2 regions of the Staphylococcus pseudintermedius genome follow, and region 1 is predicted to be linked to the other one. Evidence: a T-box and tRNA genes for the amino acid it is inferred to sense, from the RefSeq annotation. Region 1 holds a T-box; the other holds one or more tRNA genes.
The links. A T-box is a leader RNA that pairs with one kind of tRNA and senses whether it is charged. The one in region 1 lies ahead of serS (serine--tRNA ligase), so its partner is inferred to be a tRNA-Ser.
Positions count from the first base shown of each region.

Region 2: it has a tRNA-Ser gene. The T-box ahead of serS (serine--tRNA ligase) is inferred to sense a tRNA for this amino acid. The anticodon was not compared.

Region 1 covers NZ_CP120150.1:10,787-14,219, forward strand. The annotation lists gene hutH (histidine ammonia-lyase) at 340-1,842, shown strand; T-box leader at 1,892-2,085, shown strand; gene serS (serine--tRNA ligase) at 2,160-3,433, shown strand, end outside.
Region 2 covers NZ_CP120150.1:1,824,613-1,828,045, forward strand. The annotation lists gene P3U61_RS08615 (lipoate--protein ligase) at 1-657, shown strand, start outside; gene P3U61_RS08620 (IDEAL domain-containing protein) at 879-1,097, opposite strand; gene P3U61_RS08625 (competence protein ComK) at 1,334-1,951, shown strand; tRNA gene P3U61_RS08630 (tRNA-Asn) at 2,164-2,238, shown strand; tRNA gene P3U61_RS08635 (tRNA-Ser) at 2,240-2,328, shown strand; partial or broken gene P3U61_RS12300 (hypothetical protein) at 2,874-2,981, opposite strand.

The DNA of each region.
Region 1 (3,433 bases):
TCCTATCTGGAATTTCCATTATTACAACAAGATATATTATACCTGGTTTGCTCGTTCGTCAATAGGCATTCTAAGGTTTCAATGTGACCCTTTGTGATAGCGCTACGCAAACGTGAGCGACTATGCATGTTCCCCTATTTTGTAGCCCTTTTATTTTTTTGAAAAAGTAACTTAAATTTCGATATTTGTTTAAGTGAGTTCATTTAGTACGTTAAAAGGTTAATTTGATACCATATTACGAGTTTGGCTGAAAGTATTGTGAAAACGATATCCTAAAACTATACTTGAAAGAAATAGACATTTTGTGTGTCACGTGATGAAGGAGATGGGAGGATTACAATGACATTACGTTTAACAGGCGAGCAGCTGACGATTGAGGCTATACGACAGTTTTTAGCATATGAGGATAAAGTAAAAGTGACTGAGGAAGCACAGGTGCGCGTGGAAAGAAGTCGTGCGATTGTGGAACGGATTATTGCCAATAAAGAGACCGTGTATGGGATTACAACAGGATTTGGTTTGTTTAGCGATGTACTGATTGATCAACAGAAGTATAATCAATTACAAGTCAATTTAATACGTTCACATGCGTGTGGTATCGGTGCACCTTTTGCATCGAATGTTTCGCTCGTGATGATGATTTTACGTTTAAATACTTTACTGAAAGGGCATTCAGGCGTGACGATGGAATTAGTGGATCAATTGGTGTTTTTCATCAATCAACGTATCATTCCTGTTATCCCACAACAAGGTTCTCTCGGTGCTTCGGGTGATTTAGCGCCATTGTCACACCTTGCCTTAGCGTTAATTGGTGAAGGTAAAGTTGAATACCAAGGTGAAGTTTTAGATAGCTCAGAGGTCTTAAAACAGTTGAACCGTAAGCCTTTAACGTTACAAGCGAAAGAAGGATTGGCACTGATTAATGGTACACAGGCGATGACAGCACAAGGGGTCATTTCATGGATAGAAACTGAAAATTTGGCATACCAAGCAGAATGGATTGCCGCGTTAACACATCAAGCGTTACATGGTATTACAGATGCTTATCATGAAGCGGTTCACCAAGTGCGTAACTTTGAAGAACAGACAGCTGTAGCAAGACGGATGTCAGACTGGCTTGAAGGATCCAAACTCACGACACGTCAAGGGGAAATGCGTGTTCAAGACCCTTATACATTGCGTTGTATTCCACAAATCCATGGTGCAAGCTTCCAAGTGTTTCAATACGTTCGTGAAAAGTTAGAATTTGAAATGAACGCAGCAAATGATAATCCGCTTATTTTTAATGAAGGTGATAAGACATTGGTCATTTCTGGCGGTAACTTCCACGGTCAACCTGTCGCATTCGCTTTGGATTTCTTAAAGCTTGGGACAAGTGAATTGGCAAACGTTGCGGAACGTCGTCTTGAACGTTTAGTCAATCCGCAACTCAATGGGGGTCTCCCTGCTTTTTTAAGTCCAGAACCAGGTTTGCAAAGTGGTGCGATGATTATGCAGTATGCGGCAGCGAGTCTTGTATCAGAAAATAAAACATTGGCGCATCCGGCGAGTGTTGATTCGATTCCTTCATCCGCCAATCAAGAGGACCACGTATCAATGGGGACGATTGCGTCACGCCACGGCTATCAAATTTTAGAAAATACACGACGCGTCATTGCGATTGAAGCGATTATTGCGTCACAAGCAGTCGAAATAAGAGGGGTTGAACAATTGTCACCCAAAACACGTGAACAGTATGAAGCATTGCGTAAAATCGTGCCATCGATTCAAGAAGACCGACCATTTCATCAAGATATTGAAAATGTGGCGAAATATTTAAAGAATCTGGCGTATCAGAAATAAGCTTGCTATTCGAAATTTTCTTTGTTATATTAAATGTGAAATCGAAATAAATAATTGTTTGTGGATTAAGTAGTATAGCAATGGAATTAGAGAGTTTGTGGTCGGTGAAAACAAATGTACAGACCTATACGAAATCTACCCACGTTTTGAAAACAATTCGGGTGAAACCGTTAACTTTTGTGAGAGTGCAGGCATATTCTGTCTGTTAAATAGGGTGGCAACACGTCAAACCACGTCCCTTGTGTGAGGGATGTGGTTTTTTATTTTGAGTCATCCTCCTTAAATTTTTAAATTACTTTATGAAAGGAAGTCGACTTATGTTAGACATTAAATTATTTAGAAATGAGCCAGAGAGAGTTAAGGAGAAAATTGCGTTACGTCAAATGGATCCATCAGTTGTAGATGAAGTGTTAGCGTTAGACCAACAACGCCGTGATTACATACAACAAACTGAAGAATTAAAAGCAGAACGTAACAAAGCTTCTCAACAAATTGCTGAAAAGAAACGTAATAAAGAAAATGCGGATGATGCGATTAAAGCGCAACGTGAAGTAGGAGAAAAAATTAAAAATATCGATGCACAGTTAAAAGAAGCGGATACGAAATTAAATGACATCTTATCACGTATTCCAAACCTTATTCACGATGATGTGCCTGAAGGTGAAGATGATTCTGATAACGTAGAACTTAAAAGATGGGGAACACCACGTGAGTTCGACTTTGAAGCAAAAGCGCACTGGGACTTAGTAGAATCACTAGAAATGGCAGACTTTGATCGTGCCGCACGTGTGTCTGGTGCACGTTTCGTTTATTTAACGAATGACGGTGCTAAATTAGAGCGTGCATTAATGAACTTTATGATTACGATGCATACGACACAACATGGTTATCGCGAAATGATGGTACCACAGTTGGTGAATGCTAAAGCGATGTACGGTACAGGTCAATTACCTAAGTTTGAAGAAGATTTGTTTAAAGTAGAAAAAGAAGGCTTATACACAATTCCAACTGCTGAAGTGCCTTTGACAAACTACTATAGAGACGAAATTGTACAGCCGGGGGTCTTACCAGCTAAGTTTACAGGTCAATCAGCATGTTTCAGAAGTGAAGCGGGATCAGCTGGCCGTGATACACGTGGCTTAATCCGTCTGCACCAATTCAATAAAGTTGAAATGGTGCGTATTGAAAAACCTGAAGATTCTTGGGATGCTTTAGAAGAAATGACATCAAATGCAGAAGCGATTCTTGAAGCATTGAACTTACCATACCGTCGTGTGATTTTATGTACAGGCGATATTGGTTTCGGTGCAAGTAAAACATATGACTTAGAAGTATGGTTACCAAGCTACAGTGACTATAAAGAAATTAGTTCATGTTCAAACTGTGTAGATTTCCAAGCGCGTCGTGCCAATATCCGTTTCAAACGTGATAAAGATGCCAAACCTGAATATGCACATACGTTAAATGGTTCAGGTTTAGCAGTAGGTCGTACATTTGCGGCGATTGTAGAGAACTATCAAAATGAAGATGGTACGATTACAGTGCCTGAAGCGTTAGTCCCATTCATGGGTGGTCAAACAGTTATCAAACC
Region 2 (3,433 bases), 760 kb from region 1:
AACGATTTAGGTGTAAAGGCTGAACTCACAGGCCGCAATGACATTCAAGTTGGTCAAGCTAAAATCTCTGGTAATGCGATGGTCAAAGTCAAAGACCGTATGTTTAGTCATGGGACACTTATGTTGAACAGTGATTTAGATGAAGTGCAAAATGCATTGCGTGTCAATCCTGCAAAAATTCAATCAAAAGGCGTCAAATCTGTCCGCAAACGTGTCGCTAACATTCAAGAATTTATAGATGAGCCGCTTGATATTGAAACATTCAAAGCCATTATACTCAAAAAATTGTTCGGTGAAGCAGAAGTCGAATCTTATACTTTGACAGAGGAAGATTGGAAAAATATTGAAAAGTTAAGCAACGAAAAATATCGCACGTGGGACTGGAATTACGGTAAAAATCCAAAATATAACTTTGAACGCGAGCATAAATTTGAAAAGGGTTTTGTTCAAATTAAACTTGATGTCAAAAAAGGTCGTATTGCGCATGCTAAAATTTTCGGGGACTTTTTCGGTGAAGGTGATGTAGCTGAACTTGAAAATGCACTGACAGACATTTTACACCAAAGAGCAGCCATTCAAGAAGCGCTCAAAGATTACGATCTTTATCATTATTTTGGCGACATTCCTCGTGATGACCTCATTGACATGATGGTTTAATACATGTAGATCACACTGTTATTAATCATATTGTATATTAACTTCATCTGATTCCGAGTCAAATGTGGCATATTTCACTTCCGTTAAAAGTGTAAATATTCTCTTATTGGTTGATTTCTGGATATAAGATGGTTAAAAATTGAACATATCGACGTAAAAACAGGACTACCTCATACATGACGGATAGTCCTGTTTAATTTGAAGATGTGGATGCACTTTGACTACTCACCGTTGACTGCCTCCAACTCTAAATATTCATCAGTATACTTTAGAAATGCTTGTTCATTTTTATTAACCAATGCTTCATCAATTAAATGCTGCAATTTTTGCTTCCTTTGATTCTTCAATGCATGTGCAATCACAAGTTCAACGCCCAGCTGATTAATCGTACGTACCGGGTCAGCAACCATTTGTTTCTTTACATCAGTTTGATTTTTCATGTTGAGTCACTCCTTTGTGTTAAATGCATAGTATTAAGTTATTTAATAGTATAACGAAACATGTCGCAAAACGCAACGAATTTTCTGAATTTTTAAAGTAATTAAGTCAAATTTTTATCTGCTTTTTGTAATATTATCCATATATTTACAAAACGGCATTGACTTAGTTCAGAATATTCATATAATAAGAATTAGACAGAGAGACCCGACACCTTAAGAGATAGGAGGGTTCTATTATGGACCAAAAATCCAACATCATGTATGCAATTAGTAAGGGAGATATGTTTTTGAGACCAGTAGATGGTCCTGATGGTGCACTCACGAGTACGGAAATCTATAGATATGATGGTGATCATTTTATTATTCACGATCGTGCCCAACGTATTATTGAGCGCAGTTGTAGACATTACGGTGAATCGTACTCAGGAAGAAAAGCACAAGCTAAACGTATCGCCAATATCTCTAACAAGACACCCATATTGCTCACTCCAATTTATCAAACCTACTTTTTCCCCACTCACTCGGATAGGGTTCCTGAAAATAGTTGGCTGAACATGCATTACGTAGTCAAACTTAAACCATTAAAAGGCGCCCGTTGTAAAGTCACTTTTGCCAATGATTTAACTGTCACACTGCCTATTTCGCATCATAGTGTTAAACATCAATTTTTGAATTGTGTTTATTTTGCTTATTTAGTAGGAAGGTCTAATCAAGTACAAACACATAATCCTGAAAAACCTATTGATTATGACCAACAACCTTTTAATATTTTTGAAGCACTATCGCAATATGCTTTATTAGAAAATGCAAAAAGAGAATTAGAAGAAAAGAAGAAAAAAACGACTTACCTGTAGCTATGTTATTTTGAATTTTGTATTGAATAAATTATGATTGTATGACTTGCGAGAAAACGCAACATGTTTCATCTAGACTATTTATTCAACAAAGTGTAAAGTTAGCGGAATTTATATACGCATAGTGTAAATGTTCCGTTAACTTTTTTGTTATTAACCCTTGATTTCTCCAATGATGTTGATATAATAATATTTGTGATTGAAAAAGTTATTCCACAGTAGCTCAGTGGTAGAGCTATCGGCTGTTAACCGATCGGTCGTAGGTTCGAGTCCTACCTGTGGAGCCATGGAAACGTACTCAAGTTGGCTGAAGAGGCGCCCCTGCTAAGGGTGTAGGTCGCGAAAGCGGCGCGAGGGTTCGAATCCCTCCGTTTCCGCTAGATAGAGAACAATAGTTAATATTTGTTTTCTTAAAACTGACAAGAACGCTGTTACGACGGCGTTCTTTTTATTTTTGTTTAGCATTCACTAATATCTGTTTTAAAATAAGCGGTCAAGTTGTGGTCAAATAAATCACATTTTTACTTTTTAGCTCTTTCATTGACCAAATTTTGACCAAATCAACTTTCGAACAGTCAATAAACACCCCACCTATTGCAGGCGGAGTTAGTTTATTCGTTTTCTTTTTCTAGTTGTGGTACCTGATAAATTATTTTTTGAAAGTGTTTTTTCTCTTTTTCAAATCTACATACAAAGAAACTGATCCACAGAATAATACAGCTAAAGGCATTAAGCATAAGTAAATATCAAACCCCTTATACATAAAAACAAAGAAAAAAATTATGCTTGCTATAACTATAAAAACATTAAACATTATTGAAAAGAAATTTTTATTCAAAATTACATCCCCTTCACCTTTTTTTCGAATTAATTAAATTATCCATTTCTTTAGGATTACTTTTTTCTTTCTCAATAAGTAATCCTATGATATCCATATCGTAATACTTAGAAAGCTTAAACAAATTATCCAAATCAGACAAAGTTTTTTGTTTTCCCAATTGTTGATGCTTTGTATCGAAACTTCTAACTCTTTTGAAACCTTCTCTTGAGTTAAACCTTTATCTTTTAGATGTACATCTTAAAAGGTGGACTAAAATCCGACTTTTATTATATGTTTTTATTAGGTAAATATTATAGATTGGACGTTACGTTAAAAATCGTTCAAGCATATTTGAATAATAACTTAAGTTCTAAAATCTCCCCCAAAATATAGCGTATCGGATAGTTCAATAATTAATAAATGACACAAACAATATTTGAAGTTCGAGTCAACTAGATGAGATGAAAAATTACAAAAAGGGGAGATACTAGATGTTTTTATAAAGTATCTTTTTAAAATTTAGATAAGAATATCTATTGTCTAATCATGAAAAAACCAGTCATTTTAAAATTTCTATCTTTTTTAAATTTTCGTAGCTAAAAACAATCCATAAAATCTTCTCCAAATATCTCAATATTTTAAAGTCAACTATCATTGGAGCT